DNA from 4 places in the Serratia aquatilis genome. Region 4 is predicted to be linked to each of the others. Evidence: predicted binding sites of a transcription regulator. Region 4 holds the regulator's gene; each other region holds the start of a gene.

Region 1 (3,937 bases), 520 kb from region 4:
ACAGAGCTATCACACCAAAGGGCAGGCGATGGATTTCCATATCGAAGGTATCCAACTGAGTAACATCCGCAAGGCTGCGTTAAAAATGCGTGCGGGTGGTGTAGGATATTATCCACGTAGCAACTTTGTGCACATCGATACCGGCCCGGTGCGGACCTGGTAATCACTGTGCACTCGGAGTGAATGGCACCCGCTTCAACAGCGTGGTGCCATTGTCGTTGGAGCTTTATGAACTATCATATTATTCCCGTAACGGCGTTCAGCCAAAACTGTACGCTTATTTGGTGTGATGCCACAAAACAGGCCGCGTTGGTTGATCCTGGCGGAGACCCTGAAAAACTGAAGGCGCAAGTTGCTCAGAAAGGTGTGCAGATTAGTCAAATCCTGCTGACCCACGGCCATCTCGATCACGTTGGTGCAGCCGCTGAAATGGCGGACTATTATCAGGTGCCCATCTTTGGGCCGCACAAAGAAGATGCTTTCTGGCTCGAAGGGTTGCCTGCTCAGAGCCGGATGTTTGGCCTTGAGGAATGCCCGTCCTTTACTCCCACCCGCTGGCTGGAAGAAGGGGATGTGCTGCAGATTGGTGATATATCATTGAAAGTTCTGCATTGCCCTGGTCATACGCCGGGCCATGTCGTATTTATCAATGAAAAAGCGCGTCTAGCCTTGGTTGGCGATGTTCTATTTAATGGTGGTGTTGGCCGTAGCGATTTCCCGCGTGGTGACCACCAGACTTTGATCAATTCGATTCGCGTGAAATTGCTGCCTCAGGGCGACGATATGGCGTTTATTCCAGGGCATGGGCCTATGTCTACTTTTGGTGTAGAACGTCAAACTAACCCCTTCCTGCGCGAAGAATCCGCTATCTGGTGATAGCGCGTTTAGCACTGAGAATAGCAAAGGGGCGCATCCGCGCCCCTTTTCAATAAACGTTATTTAGCTTACAGCACAGCAACGATAGCTTCACACAGAGGCGCCATGTTGTCCGGCGTCATGCCAGCCACGTTAACGCGGCCAGAATTGACGGCATAAACACCAAACTCATCGCGCAGACGCAGAACCTGTTCTTTGGTCAGCCCGCTGAAAGAGAACATGCCGTTCTGATTGATGATGAAGCTGAAATCTTGCTCCGCGCCTTTCTCACGCAGGGTGTTAACAAACAGCTGACGCATGCGATGGATACGTTGACGCATATCGGTCAGTTCTTGTTCCCAGATAGCGCGTAGTGCCTCGTTACCAAGGATGGTAGCAACCACGGCCGCACCGTGCGAAGGCGGGTTAGAGTAGTTGGCGCGAATAGCCGCTTTGACCTGGCTGAAAGCACGGTCGGCAGTTTCTGCATCAGCAGCTACGACGGTACATGCCCCGACGCGCTCGTTATACAGGCCAAAATTCTTGGAGTAGGAGCTGGCAACGATCAGCTCTTGGTGTTTGGCAGCGAAGATGCGCAGGCCTTGAGCATCCTCTTCCAGACCTTTGGCAAAACCTTGATACGCGAAGTCGAATAACGGTAACCAACCATTGGCGACGGACAGTTCAGCTAATTGCGTCCATTGCTCTTCGGTCGGATCGATACCGGTAGGATTGTGGCAGCAGCCGTGGAACAACACCACATCGCCAGCCTGAGCCTGTTTTAGGCTATTGAGCAAGCCGTTGAAGTCTAATGCGTGGTTCGCCGCATCGTAATAGTCATACTCCAGTACTTCCAGGCCAACGGCACCAAAGACGTTTTTATGGTTTGGCCAGCTAGGATTACTGATCCAGATACGCTTAGCACTGGTCTGGTTGGCAATAAAGTCCGCCGCAACACGCAAGCCGCCGGTACCGCCAGGGGTTTGAGCGGTACGCGCACGTTTGCTGGTAATGATTGAGCTCTGCTTGCCAAACAGCAGTTCTTGCGTGCAACTGGCAAATTCCGGAATACCTTCAATACCAAGATAGTTCTTGGTAGTTTCATTCTCCAGTAGCCACTGCTCAGCTTTTTTTACACTGGTCAGTACCGGTGTTTTACCGGTTTCGTCTTTATAGACGCCTATCCCTAAGTTGATTTTATTCGGGCGGTCGTCCGCGCGGAAAATGTCAGTCAGACCCAAAATTGGATCGGCAGGTGCAGCGATAATTTTTTCAAACATGTCAGATGCTTCCATGGCCTAGAGTTAAGCGGACAGAAGCATCAGGGTAGCGTCAGTTGCCGCCTTTGCCAACCGTTTGCGAGAAAAACACATCGATCTTGTGATAGCGGTGGCTTCGGCACAAAAAATGATGGGGAAGGGGAGTTTAGCAGAATAAAAAATGGCTGAAACCGCTAAAAAAAAACAGGGCCGAAGCCCTGTTTTTTAACTTGAATGGCAAACAACCGCCATTCAGTTTAACAACTTAGAACTGGTAAACCAGACCGGTAGCTACGATGTTGTCAGTAGCGATCTTGTTATCTTTGTAGAAGCCAGAGTCGTTATCGTTCAACAGGTTGATTTTGTAATCAACATAGGTAGACATGTTTTTATTGAAGGAGTAAACCGCACCCAACTCAACATATTTAACCAGGTCTTTGTCGTTACCGTAAGTGGTGCCCAATTTCTTACCTTTAGACTGCAGGTAAGCGATAGATGGACGCAGACCGAAGTCGAACTGGTACTGAGCAACCACTTCGTAGTTCTGAGTTTTGTTTGCGATAGTATCAGCGTCACCGTATGCAGTCATGTTGCGGGTTTCTGCATACATGGTTGCCAGGTACACGTTGTTCGCGTCGTACTTGACGCCAACGGTCCATACATCGGCAACATTACCACCAGCCATGGTGGTTGAATTGCGGCCAGCCTCTTTTTGCGCAACGGTACGGTTAGAAGAAGAGTATGCTGCACCCGCACTGATACCGGTATCCATAATGGCATAGGTAGTAGAAACACCAACACCGTCACCATTCTGCTCTTTCAGCTTACGGCTTTCATTTTTGCCTTGATACTGCAGAGCGAAGTTCCAGCCATCAACCAGACCGAAGAAGTTCTTGTTACGGTAAGTAGCAACACCGTTAGCACGGCCAGTCATAAAGTTGTCAGTATTGGTGTAAGTATCACCACCGAACTCTGGCAGCATATCGGTCCAGCTTTCAACGTCATACACTACGCCGTAGTTACGGCCATAATCGAATGAACCGTAATCAGCAAACTTCAGGCCAGCAAAGCCCAGACGGGTTTTGGTGCCATCGGTACCCTGGGATTCAGCTTTGTTCGCTTGAACGTTGTATTCCCACTGGCCGTAACCGGTCAGTTCGCTATTGATCTGGGTTTCACCTTTGAAACCAAAACGGACGTAAGATTTGTCGCCGTCATTGCCTTCTTTGTAAGTATCTTTAGAGAAGTAATGCAAGCCAACAGCTTTACCGTAAAGATCCAGTTTGTTGCCGTCTTTGTTGTAGATTTCTGCTGCGTTCGCTGCACCAGCTGCTAACAGAGCTGGGATTACTACTGCAAGAATGTTGCGCTTCATCATTATTATTACCCTCATTGTGTTATTCGGACACCTTGCCACTGCCGCCAATAATTCTTTTGGAACTATTGTTGATAGTTTGGTGTCGTCCTGTGTCTGCACGCAGTGTTCCACTCACGGGCAGGTTAATCTAGAGCGAAAATGCTACTAATGTCGTATTTGGGTTTCAGAAAGAAACCATGTGTTACAATTTGTAAATTTTACGGAACTTTGTGACATTGGTCAATAATAAAAAATACGAAAGGCCAGCTTGGCTGGCCTTTGGATTATTCTGAATGGTTTAAAAAACGTTCAGGTTTGTCGCTTAGAAGCTCGCATTGCGAGGTGTGCGCGGGAATGGGATCACATCCCGCACGTTTTGCACCCCGGTCACATAAGCAATTAAACGCTCAAAACCCAAACCAAAACCTGAATGCGGTACTGTGCCGTAACGGCGCAGGTCGCGGTA
Region 2 (3,937 bases), 2.6 Mb from region 4:
TTTTCTATTTAGTGTGTATCGCACTGTTTAAGAAACAAATTTCCACAAAAAACTGTTAATAAGTATCCCCCTGTGCTGCAGGGGGATACTAAAATGGCCCTCTGTGAGAGATATGCTGACCATGTAACTAGAATTACTTAAAGTATGATCTATCTATTCAACAAAGAAGTTGAACAATATTATTCCTTCCATAACCCCACAATGCATATCCTGCAATGACAATTTTCATTTTACCCTTTCGCTTTTCAAGGGTTATTCTGTTACCGGGATAATGTGCATTTTCTCTAATACACCGTACACTTGCGCTACGGAAATAATCGACAACGGCTGTTCCCCTTCCAATGTACTATCATAGCTACCGGTGAGATCGATTATCTGATGTATTTCTTTATCCTGATAAGGGCCGGTATGTTTTGGATTAACCGTCACAAACAGGCTGATGGTCGGCACTTTAAGCGCTACGGCCAAATGGAGTGGGCCAGTATCACCAGTCACCAATACATCCAGCGAATCAATGACGCCAACTAATTGCGGCAACGTCGTTTTACCCACGTAACTAATCAGCCGCTGCTGTTGGCTACTATCCAGTTCAGCAGTCAACGTATCGATCAGATCCTGATCGGCTTTAGAACCAATAACCACTACATCGATCTTATCGTCATAACGATCGATCAGTTGTTTGGCCAACTCGGTAAAATATCCCACTGGCCAGCAACGTTCACGGGTAGAAGCTCCCATATTGAAGCCAATCCTTGTCCGCCCGGCAGGTTTGGCTAATTTCTCGAACGTACAAGGAATTTCCATCTCAATTTTGGAGCGGTCACCACCCAAAAATTGCATCAGATCCAGCTTACGCTGGATCAAGTGACCATCAAAATTCAGTGAACAACTGATCACCCAGGAATCTATTCCCTTTGGCAAAGTAAGGTAATTGTCTCTCAGGATATATTGGCAGCCCGCCAAAACCGCACTGATAATATCGTAAGGCAAGTGACCATGCAGGATCACAGCCAGTTCAGGTCGGTTTCTTCGCAGTTTATATACCGCTGATAACATGTCCTTGAATTTATTGTTCCAGAAAATCACTTCATCAAAACAGGCGTAGTCTTTCACCATCCCGTAATTAACGGTACCAGCCACCAGGGTGATATGTGCCTCAGGATAACGCTCACGCAGTGCACGCATGGCTGGGGTGTTGAACATAAAATCCCCCAGCGCGGTCGTGGAATACACCACAATCCGTTTGAACGGGTAGTCTGCTCGTAACGACTCTCTGGGTTTAATATTGCCGAACAGCAAACTGTATGCAGATAAAAACCAGTGCGCGTACTTCAATTTTCTGATCTTCATGTCATTAACCAGCGTTCACCTGTTTTTGATAATACTCAGCCAACGTCATGCCAATCGTACGTGGCAGCAACCAGTCAAACAGCTGCTCCAATTCGCGATACAGCGCTTCAATATCCTGCTGGTTTTTAAACGTCGGGCTGCCTCCGGGCATAAACTCGGAAGAGTGCAGCATGAATTCAACATAATCATGCCCCTGTGCCAGAGAGCGCTCAACCACCAGCTTCATCTGCTCCAGATTGTTACCCGTTGGGCGCAACCAATGCACTGACGGCGAGCGTTTTTTGCCCCGCAGTCTGTCATAACCCTGCTTTACCGCATTCATCAGCGCGGAGTGCTTGTACTGAATACTCATCGGGACTTCCAGTAAGGTCGAATTACCGGGCCTGGCAATGTCAGTTGGGTCGATGAAGTAGGCTTGCGACGGAAAATGACGGTAATCAGTTCCCCCGTTACCCCGGGGATCGCCCGGCGAATACTGCCAATTCACGCGCGGCGTGACGGAGCAATCAACCTGATAGCCATATTCCAGCAACAATGCGGCATAAAACTCATTAAACGCCCAACGCCCGGCCCGATGGCTAAGCATCTTGGTCTGGAAAGTATCCTCCAAGAGTTTGGTCATATGATCGACCTTGGCTCTAATCTGGTCAGCCGGGTATTCGATCAGATAGGGTTTATGCCGCCAGTCATCATCAGTGAGCGGCATCAGCGGCGGACTGTTCCATGCGTGCAGATGCATACCAACCTCACCCGTTCCACGAGCAATCACATCGCTGGCAAATTCAACGTACTTTGCATCCACCGCCATTTCATAGTTGGTAAGGTAAACCGGCTTGAAGGCATATTTTTCGCACAGCGCCTGAAAGCGTGGTAGAAAACGTGTGTTTTCGGTCGAAATGCGGTCGTGGTTTTGCCACAGATTATCGCCTTCAGTATCAATGGTGATAAGAAACGCCGGTTTAGTCATAAATATCTAGCCTGATATCAACAGAACTTATTATGTTACGCAGCCCGTTTCCTCAGGGCAAACGACTTTACTGCCCCAAATGGACAATATAGCGTCGTATTCGTCACCATGAGCCGTTATTTTTGCGGCGACAGGCAAGAAAACCGGGCAATGGTAGCCACATGCGATCCGGTCATTTAGAATCAGGCACTGGTTTCCCTGAAAGCGACTCATGATGAACGACGTGCCAGCCTTAGCTTCTGTATCACCAGTACAACGTATTCTGATTGTTAAACTTCGCCATCATGGCGATATGCTGCTGACCACGCCGGTGATTAATACCCTGCGGCAAAACTATCCCAGCGCACAGATTGACGTACTGCTATATAAAGAAACTCAGGATATGCTGGCAAGTAACCCAGCGCTGTCGCAAATATTTGTCATCGACCGCCAATGGAAAAAGCAGGGTACCAAAGCCCATTTGCGTCACGAACTGAACCTCATCCGTCAGTTGAAGGCACAACGTTACGATCTGGTACTCAACCTGGCCGATCAGTGGCGCAGTGCGTTGATTACCCGCCTCACCTGTGCGCGTATCCGCCTGGGTTTTGATTTTCCCAAACGCCGTGGCTTTCTGTGGCGCCATTGCCATACCCAGCTAGTCCCTGTGTCTGAACATGCACATCAACATACCGTTGAGCAAAACCTTTCACTGCTGCAACCCCTTCACTTGCCCGCTATCAGCCAGCAAGTGACCATGAGTTACAGCCCGCAAGACTGGCAAGCCAGCAGCGAACTTTTGCAACAAAATGGCGTCACAGGTAACTATATCGTGGTACAACCCACTTCGCGCTGGTTCTTCAAATGCTGGAGCGAAGAAAAAATGGCGGCCACCATCAGTGCGCTGCAAACTGAAGGCCACCAACTGGTGATCACCTCCGGGCCGGATGCCAGAGAACAAAGCATGGTGGCGCAAATTTTAGCTCAGTGCCCGCAGCTTGGTGTGGTATCGCTGGCAGGGCAGTTGACTCTGCGGCAATTGGCGGCCCTGATCGATCATGCCAAACTGTTTATTGGGGTAGATTCGGTTCCCATGCATATGGCAGCGGCGTTACAAACGCCTTGTATCGCTCTTTTCGGGCCATCCAAACTGATATTCTGGCGCCCCTGGCAGGTTATCGGCCAGGTGATCTGGGCCGGGGACTTCGGCCCTCTGCCCGATCCCGATGCCGTCAATACCGGTACCGATGAGCGTTACCTCGACCTTATTCCTACAGACGTGGTGATTGAAGCCGCGCGGAGCACGCTTGCATGAAAGCATTTCGTTTGGCGATTGTCCGCCAGAAGTATCGCCCGGACGGCGGAGCAGAGCGTTTCGTATCCCGAGCATTGGAAGCGTTGGAACAACAAGATCTGGATCTGAACGTTATTACCCGCGAATGGCAGGGCGATATCAATCCGAATTGGCACATCCATCTGTGCAATCCAATGAAACTCGGGCGCATCAGCCGTGAGCGCGGCTTTGCTGAAGCGGCAAGGGCAATATGGCAGAAAGAAAAATTCGATCTGGTGCAAAGCCATGAGCGCATTCCTGGCTGCGATATTTATCGCGCGGGTGATGGTGTCCACCGCCGCTGGTTG
Region 3 (3,937 bases), 1.2 Mb from region 4:
ATATTTTTCGGGTTAACTGCGCGTATTGAAACCCGAAGACTATTCTATTGCAAGGTCAAGCCCATGGATTGCCAATTTCACTGGCTAAAAGTTGCTTAAAATCAGCGTTAAGTCTTTCAGGTTAATGTGACAACGTCCGTTTCTAGTTCTGCAGCGCTGCACTCCAACCGCTGCTGACTCGTTAATAGAGATATGTTATAAAGGCGGTCTGATTGCTCACGCGCCTCCCTTGTGTGACATTTCACTTCATCTTGTTAGGACTAAAACTATGGTTACTTTCCACACCAATCACGGCGACATCGTGATCAAAACTTTTGCTGATAAAGCGCCAGTTACCGTTGAAAACTTCCTGAGCTATTGCCGTGAAGGCTTCTACAACAATACGATTTTCCACCGTGTTATCAATGGCTTTATGGTTCAGGGCGGCGGTTTTGAGCCAGGAATGCGTCAGAAAGACACCAAAGCAACCATCAAAAACGAAGCCAACAACGGGCTGAAAAACACCCGTGGTACTCTGGCGATGGCGCGTACCAACGATCCGCACTCCGCAACCGCACAGTTCTTCATTAACGTTGTTGACAACGATTTCCTGAACTTCCGTGGCGAGAATGCCCAAGGTTGGGGTTACTGTGTGTTCGCTGAAGTGGCTGAAGGCATGGATGTAGTAGACAAGATTAAAGCGGTGAAAACTGGCCGTAGCGGCATGCATCAGGACGTTCCGGTTGAAGACGTTGTCATCAACAGCGTTACCGTCAGCGAGTAAACGCAACTGCATGAACACGTTGTTCATCGCGGACCTGCATTTATGCGAACAGGAACCGGCAATCACTGCCGGTTTTCTGCGTTTTTTGCAGCGTGAAGCCGTTCACGCAGACGCGCTATATATTCTGGGCGATCTATTCGAAGCCTGGATTGGTGATGATGACCCGGCCCCTTTGCATGGCGAGATTGCCGCCGCGCTGCAGGCACTACAGAATGCCGGTGTACCTTGTTACTTTATTCACGGCAACCGCGATTTCCTGTTAGGCAAGCGTTTTGCCGCCATCAGCGGTTTGACGCTGTTGCCGGAAGAACAAGTTGTCGAACTCTATGGCCGCAGGATGCTGATCATGCACGGCGATACGCTGTGTACCGACGATCAGGCTTACCAGGAGTTCCGCCAAAAAGTGCATAACACCTGGATCCAACGAGTGTTTCTTGCCCTTCCCTTACGCTGGCGCCTGAAGATTGCTGCCAAGATGCGTGAACGCAGTCAGCAAACCAACCGCTACAAATCCGCAGCGATTATGGACGTCAATCCAGAAGCCGTTGAGCAAGCCTTATTGCGCCACGATGTCCATTGGCTGATCCACGGCCATACCCATCGCCCGGCAGTGCATAAACTGGCTTTAAGTCGCGGTGAAGCCCATCGTGCCGTGTTGGGAGCCTGGCATCGCGAAGGCTCAATGATTAAAGTCTCGGCAGATGCCGTCGAGCTGATTCAATTCCCTTTCTGATTTACGGCTAAACAAACATTCCCCCTTTTGACGAGGAAAACCGTCTACGCAACCGTTTTCCTCGCCGTGTACCCATGATATGCTCTACGCCCTCATTCGGCATGCCGTTGCAGGCAACTGGCCGACGTTTGTCCAATCACAGGAGCCATACCCTCATGGGAGCAAACGCTTCTTCAGCTACCAATGCTGAGGCTAAAATCGCAATCGTAATGGGATCAAAAAGTGACTGGGCCACCATGCAGTTCGCGGCTGAAGTCTTAACCCTGCTCGAAGTCCCGTTTCATGTCGAAGTCGTCTCCGCCCACCGAACGCCAGATAAACTGTTCAGTTTTGCTGAACAGGCGAGCGCCAAGGGTTTGGACGTGATCATTGCTGGCGCTGGCGGAGCGGCACACCTGCCCGGCATGTTAGCGGCGAAGACGCTGGTTCCAGTTCTCGGCGTGCCAGTACAAAGTGCTGCCTTGAACGGTGTCGATAGCCTCTATTCCATTGTGCAGATGCCGCGTGGCATTCCAGTGGGTACGCTCGCCATCGGTAAAGCCGGTGCGGCAAATGCGGGGCTGCTGGCCGCGCAGATCTTGGCACTGCATGACGCCGCCTTGGCACAGCGTTTGGCCGAGTGGCGTCAAGCGCAAACCGATGAGGTCTTGAACAATCCAGATCCGCGGGAGGAAGCATGAAGCCGGTTTGCGTATTGGGTAATGGTCAGTTAGGACGTATGTTGCGTCAGGCTGGCGAGCCATTAGGTATTGCGGTTTATCCGGTAGGTCTTGATGCCGAACCGGAAGCCGTCCCTTACCAGCAAGCGGTGATCACCGCAGAGATCGAACGTTGGCCAGAGACGGCGTTAACACGCGAGTTAGCCACGCACAGCAATTTTGTTAACCGCGATATCTTCCCGCGCCTGGCCGACCGCCTGACGCAAAAACAACTACTCGACCAACTTCAGTTGGCCACCGCCCCCTGGCAACTGCTGGCCAATCCAAACGAATGGCCGCAGGTATTTGCCACATTGGGTGAACTAGCGATTGTTAAACGTCGCGTTGGCGGTTACGACGGTCGTGGTCAATGGCGTATACGCCCCGGCCAGCAAAACGAATTACCGGCAGATGCCTATGGCGAATGCATCGTGGAACAGGGCATCAACTTCTCGGGTGAAGTGTCGCTGATCGGTGCGCGTGGTCATGATGGGCAATCGGTGTTCTACCCGCTGACGCATAACCTGCATGAAGAAGGTATTCTGCGCACCAGCGTCGCCTTGCCGCAGCCAGATCAGGCTCTGCAACAGCAGGCGGAACATATGCTGGCAGCCATTCTCAACGAACTGAACTACGTGGGCGTGATGGCGATGGAGTGCTTTATCGTTGGCAATCATCTGTTGATCAACGAACTGGCACCGCGCGTTCACAACAGCGGCCATTGGACGCAAAATGGGGCTTCCATCAGCCAGTTTGAACTGCATCTGCGTGCCATCCTTGGGTTACCACTGCCAAAACCGGTGGTAAATACGCCTTCCGTAATGGTCAACCTGATTGGTACGCCGGTTAAGCAGCAATGGCTGTCCCTGCCGCTGGTGCACTTACACTGGTATGAAAAAGAAGTGCGTGAAGGCCGCAAGGTTGGGCACCTGAACCTCAATGATCCGGATGCCGCCTATTTACAGCAAACCTTGCTGGCACTGGTCCCCTTGCTGCCCACTGAATACCAAACAGGTTTAGCCTGGGCGCAGCAGAAGCTCGGGTAACAGGCTTACAGCGATAAAACTATGGGTTCAGCAACACTGAACCCATTCTCTACCTCGTTAACCTTCGTAGCTGCGGAACAGTGCCTGCCCACGCAGCAGACGTACTCCCAACCAACCGCCACACAGCGAGAGCAACAAGGCACTCAGCAACGGTAACGCCCACCACAGTACCGGCGTTGGTGACCACGGGAAGTCAAACACCTTGGTCTGCAACAACCATAATGCCGCCTCGGCTCCCACCGCCGCCGCAATACCAGCGACCAGCCCCAACAAAGCGAACTCACACCATAACGTGCCACGCAGCAGGCGTTTGCCCGCACCCAGTGTGCGGTAAACCACCAACTCTTGCCGACGCTGGCGCATCCCTACCTGCACCTGAGCCATCAGCAACAGGCCACCGCAGACCACCACCAGCACCACCATGACTTCTAGTGCTTTACTCACCTGCTGTAACACGCCGCCCACCTGCTTCAGAATGGAGCCAATATCCAGCAGGCTCAGCGTTGGGAACTGACGGTTAAGCTGCGTCAGCACTTTGCCATCGCCATCGTAACGGAAACTGGTCAGCCAGGTTTGCGGTTGGCCGTCTAGTGCACCCGGCGGGAAGATAAAATAGAAGTTCGGTTTTAGGCTCTCCCAATCCACCTGCCGCAGACTGGTGACTTTGGCGCTAAACGATTGAGTATCACCACTGAAC
Region 4 (3,937 bases):
TTCGCCGCCTTCAAAGAGCAATTCACCGATGCCGCAGTGAAAAACTTCGGTGCTGGCTGGACCTGGCTGGTGAAGAAACCTGATGGCTCGCTGGCAATCGTCAGTACTTCAAACGCAGCTACCCCACTCACCGGTGAAGACAAGCCTGTTTTGACCGTTGATGTTTGGGAACATGCTTATTATATCGACTACCGCAATGCGCGGCCAAAGTACCTGGAGAACTTCTGGGCACTGGTTAACTGGGCATTCGTGGAACAAAACCTGTCTTAATGGCAGGTGGATGACCCAAATAATAAGGCGCAGCATGCTGCGCCTTTCATTTTGTTGTTATAAATCAGTTCAATGCCGCGATAAAGCCAAAAACAATAATCACTGCCAGTGCGCTGACCGTGGTGAGCAATGACATTTTTAAATTCGTATCCATATCGTAATTCCCTCTCAGATTAGTGTTCTCAAGCATAAAAGCCACACGATTAATGCGTCAAATCATTTTCACACAGTTCGTGATTAAAATCTTGTTATCATTTCCCGACTTATAATACCGATTAGCTCTTCCACTTTTCTTCATTATGCGACAAAATCCGCAATTCACTACTGCGTACCAAAATGCCCCTCCTGTTAAAGCGGCTTACGACTTCAGCACTAAAAACTCAGTTTTCGCTTATCTGGGGAAAGTTCTACGCAGGCAAACGATTAACATCATACTTACATGCCGTAACATGTAGGTTCAGGAGTTATTTTTTACATGGCAACGATTAAAGATGTGGCCAAACGCGCTGGCGTTTCAACCACCACCGTTTCGCACGTCATCAATAAAACGCGTTTCGTCGCCGAAGAAACAAAAGCGGCCGTTTGGGCAGCAATTAAGGAACTTCACTATTCACCCAGCGCCGTTGCCCGTAGCCTGAAAGTCAACCACACCAAATCGATCGGTCTGCTTGCAACATCAAGTGAAGCGCCCTATTTTGCAGAGGTGATCGAAGCTGTTGAAAACAGTTGTTATAGTAAAGGTTATACGCTGATCTTGTGCAACTCACATAATAACCTTGATAAACAACAGGCCTATCTGGCGATGTTGGCGCAAAAGCGTGTCGATGGTCTGCTGGTCATGTGCTCGGAATATCCGGAAAAGCTGTTAGGCATGTTGGAGGATTACCGCAATATTCCCATGGTAGTGATGGACTGGGGCGCAGCTCGTGGTGATTTCACCGATACCATTATCGATAATGCGTTTGAGGGAGGCTATCTGGCAGGGCGTTACCTGATTGAACGCGGTCATCGCGATATCGGTGCCATTCCAGGCCAGCTCGCGCGTAATACCGGGGGTGGGCGCCATCAAGGCTTCTTGAAAGCAATGCAGGAAGCCAATATCGACATCCGTGAAGAATGGATCGTTCAAGGCGATTTTGAACCTGAATCCGGTTACAAAGCGATGCACAAAATCCTGTCGCAGAAACATCGTCCTACTGCCATCTTTTGCGGTGGTGACATCATGGCAATGGGGGCTATCTGCGCTGCAGACGAATTGGGGCTTCGCGTACCGCAAGATATCTCAGTGATCGGCTACGATAACGTCCGCAACGCACGCTATTTTACCCCTGCGTTAACTACCATCCATCAGCCTAAAGAGCGTCTGGGAGAGATGGCCTTTACTATGCTACTGGATCGCATCATCAGTAAACGCGAAGAATCTCAGGTTATTGAAGTACATCCAAAACTTATTGAACGCCGTTCGGTAGCCGATGGACCTTTCATCGATTATCGCCGCTAACCGTTATTACCGGGAGCCTCTGGGTTACCCGGTATTTTTTCGCTCAACCACTCCTGATTGAGTGTTTCACTGTCTCCCAGATAATCTATTAGCCAAGCCATTACGGGTGACTGCGCATTTTGCTGCCACGTGAGACAACAGGCACTGGGAGGAAATGGCTCGAGCAGTTGCAGAACAACCAGTTCACCGCTTTGTACCAATGGCAGGACTCGATGCGCAGGTGCCATTCCTACGCACAGCCCATTACGCAGACAATCCACAGCAGACACCCAATCCGGCACGGTGAGACGCCGCTGGTTATCCAGTGCCCAGGTTACACGCTTCGGCAAATTTCGTGACGTATCCTCTAGCAAGAGTGAAGGATATGGCCGTAGCTGATCGTTTCTCAGTCGTCCTTCTAGACGAGCCAAAGGATGGGTTGCATTTACTACACACAACCAGTCCATAAACCCCATGTCGCGGAAAGCGAAACCGCCACCTACCGGCACAGCACTTGTTGCACCAATGGCCATCTCAGCGCGCCCGTCAACCAGGGCATCCCACACGCCGTTGAACACTTCTGGCTGGACAATTAACTCCACATCAGGGAAATGACGATAAAAATCGATGATTAATTGACGACTACGCCGTGGTTTGACAATAAGATCGACCGCAATCCTTAACTGCCCACGCCAACCATTAGCAACTTGCTGGCACTGTCGCCGAGTATCAAGCATTTTTTTGATAACAATCCGTGCTTCCTTGATAAAAAGGGCTCCGGCGGGAGTCAGTGCCACATCGCGATGGCGCCGCTCAAACAGTGGCACGGCCAGCCATTGTTCCAACTGCCGCACCGTGTAGCTTACTGCAGAAGGAACTCGATGAAGTTCTTGCGCTGCTGCACTGAAACTCCCGGTACGAGCAACGGCGTCTACCACATCGAGTGAATATTCAGACCACATAATTTTGCCTTCAATTTTTTTAACAGCACCTTGCAAATATTACCGTTTCACAAGCAGAGATCCAGCCGAGTACACTTGCCGGCGCTAAAAAACCTGCGACAACAAAAATTTAACGAGAAAGACATGCGAAACTTTGGATTTATGTTTTACCTGGCTGGTCTGAGTATGCTGGGTTATCTGGCTACCGATATGTATCTGCCAGCCTTCGGCGCCATGCAACAGGATTTACAAATTTCCGCCGGTGCTATCAGCGCCAGTTTGAGTATTTTCCTTGCCGGTTTTGCTTTTGCCCAACTGCTTTGGGGACCACTGTCCGATCGGTTGGGCAGAAAACCGGTGTTGTTGATCGGTCTGACACTGTTCGCTGTTGGCTGCCTGGGCATGCTGTGGGTGCAAAATGGTGCACAACTGTGGGCTCTGCGTTTTCTGCAGGCCATTGGGGTCTGCTCTGCGGCCGTAACCTGGCAGGCGATCGTGGTTGATCGCTACCGCGAGGGTAAGGCAAATCGTGTCTTTGCTTCCATTATGCCACTGGTTGCCCTTTCCCCTGCCTTGGCTCCGCTGCTCGGCGCATGGCTGCTCAATCATATGGGATGGAGGGCTATCTTCGCCGTGCTGCTCGGCATAACGGCATTACTGATCATTCCAACTTTATTACTTAAAGACACTAGGCTTGTGCCTTCGTCCGACAAAAAGCCAGGGCTAAGTTTTTTGCAGATTTTGAAATCCCCAATATTCAGTGGCAATGTCATGGTCTTTGCTGCCTGTTCCGCCGGTTTTTTTGCCTGGTTGACCGGCTCCCCCTTCATTCTCGGTAATATGGGTTATAGCCCAAATGACATTGGTTTGAGTTATGTGCCACAAACTTTGGCGTTCTTGCTAGGAGGATACAGTTGCCGAAGTGCGCTAAGTCGCATTTCTGGCAAAACCTTACTGCCATGGCTTCTGTTAGCCTATGGGTTCAGCATGGTTGCGCTCTTTCTGATCGCCACCTTGAGCAAACCGACATTGACCACGCTGTTGATCCCGTTTTGCTTTATGGCATTAGTTAACGGTGCCAGTTACCCGATTCTGGTCTCAAACGCCTTGATGCCATTCCCGGAGAGCAGTGGCAAAGCGGCAGCATTGCAGAATACGTTACAACTGGGAGGGTGTTTTATTGCCAGTCTGTTGGTTTCAGCCTTCATCGATCAACCGCTGTTGGCCACGGTAAGTGTGATGGTTG

What was found. The regulator PurR, encoded in region 4, represses purine synthesis genes. The targets are predictions, from matches to a motif close to CANGCAAACGTTTGCNTG.
Region 1: SAQUA_RS14835 (amino acid aminotransferase) is a predicted target of PurR. The motif match lies at 2,201-2,218, and genes of this name have one in related genera.
Region 2: rfaQ (putative lipopolysaccharide heptosyltransferase III) is a predicted target of PurR. The motif match lies at 2,501-2,518, and genes of this name have one in related genera.
Region 3: purE (5-(carboxyamino)imidazole ribonucleotide mutase) is a predicted target of PurR. The motif match lies at 1,542-1,559, and genes of this name have one in related genera.

The regions. Positions count from the first base shown of each region.
Region 1 covers NZ_CP173186.1:3,253,568-3,257,504, reverse strand. Annotated here, with positions in the region: gene SAQUA_RS14845 (DUF882 domain-containing protein) at 1-163, shown strand, start outside; gene SAQUA_RS14840 (MBL fold metallo-hydrolase) at 229-876, shown strand; gene SAQUA_RS14835 (amino acid aminotransferase) at 945-2,135, opposite strand; gene ompC (porin OmpC) at 2,380-3,492, opposite strand; gene asnS (asparagine--tRNA ligase) at 3,794-3,937, opposite strand, start outside.
Region 2 covers NZ_CP173186.1:5,291,948-5,295,884, forward strand. Annotated here, with positions in the region: gene SAQUA_RS24045 (O-antigen ligase family protein) at 1-59, shown strand, start outside; gene SAQUA_RS24050 (glycosyltransferase family 9 protein) at 253-1,350, opposite strand; gene SAQUA_RS24055 (polysaccharide deacetylase family protein) at 1,355-2,317, opposite strand; gene rfaQ (putative lipopolysaccharide heptosyltransferase III) at 2,529-3,611, shown strand; gene SAQUA_RS24065 (glycosyltransferase family 4 protein) at 3,608-3,937, shown strand, end outside.
Region 3 covers NZ_CP173186.1:3,897,356-3,901,292, forward strand. Annotated here, with positions in the region: gene ppiB (peptidylprolyl isomerase B) at 269-763, shown strand; gene SAQUA_RS17625 (UDP-2,3-diacylglucosamine diphosphatase) at 774-1,496, shown strand; gene purE (5-(carboxyamino)imidazole ribonucleotide mutase) at 1,652-2,176, shown strand; gene purK (5-(carboxyamino)imidazole ribonucleotide synthase) at 2,173-3,240, shown strand; gene ybbP (putative ABC transporter permease subunit YbbP) at 3,298-3,937, opposite strand, start outside.
Region 4 covers NZ_CP173186.1:2,731,941-2,735,877, forward strand. Annotated here, with positions in the region: gene sodB (superoxide dismutase [Fe]) at 1-270, shown strand, start outside; gene SAQUA_RS12285 (YnhF family membrane protein) at 335-424, opposite strand; gene purR (HTH-type transcriptional repressor PurR) at 746-1,771, shown strand; gene punR (DNA-binding transcriptional activator PunR) at 1,768-2,712, opposite strand; gene punC (purine nucleoside transporter PunC) at 2,836-3,937, shown strand, end outside.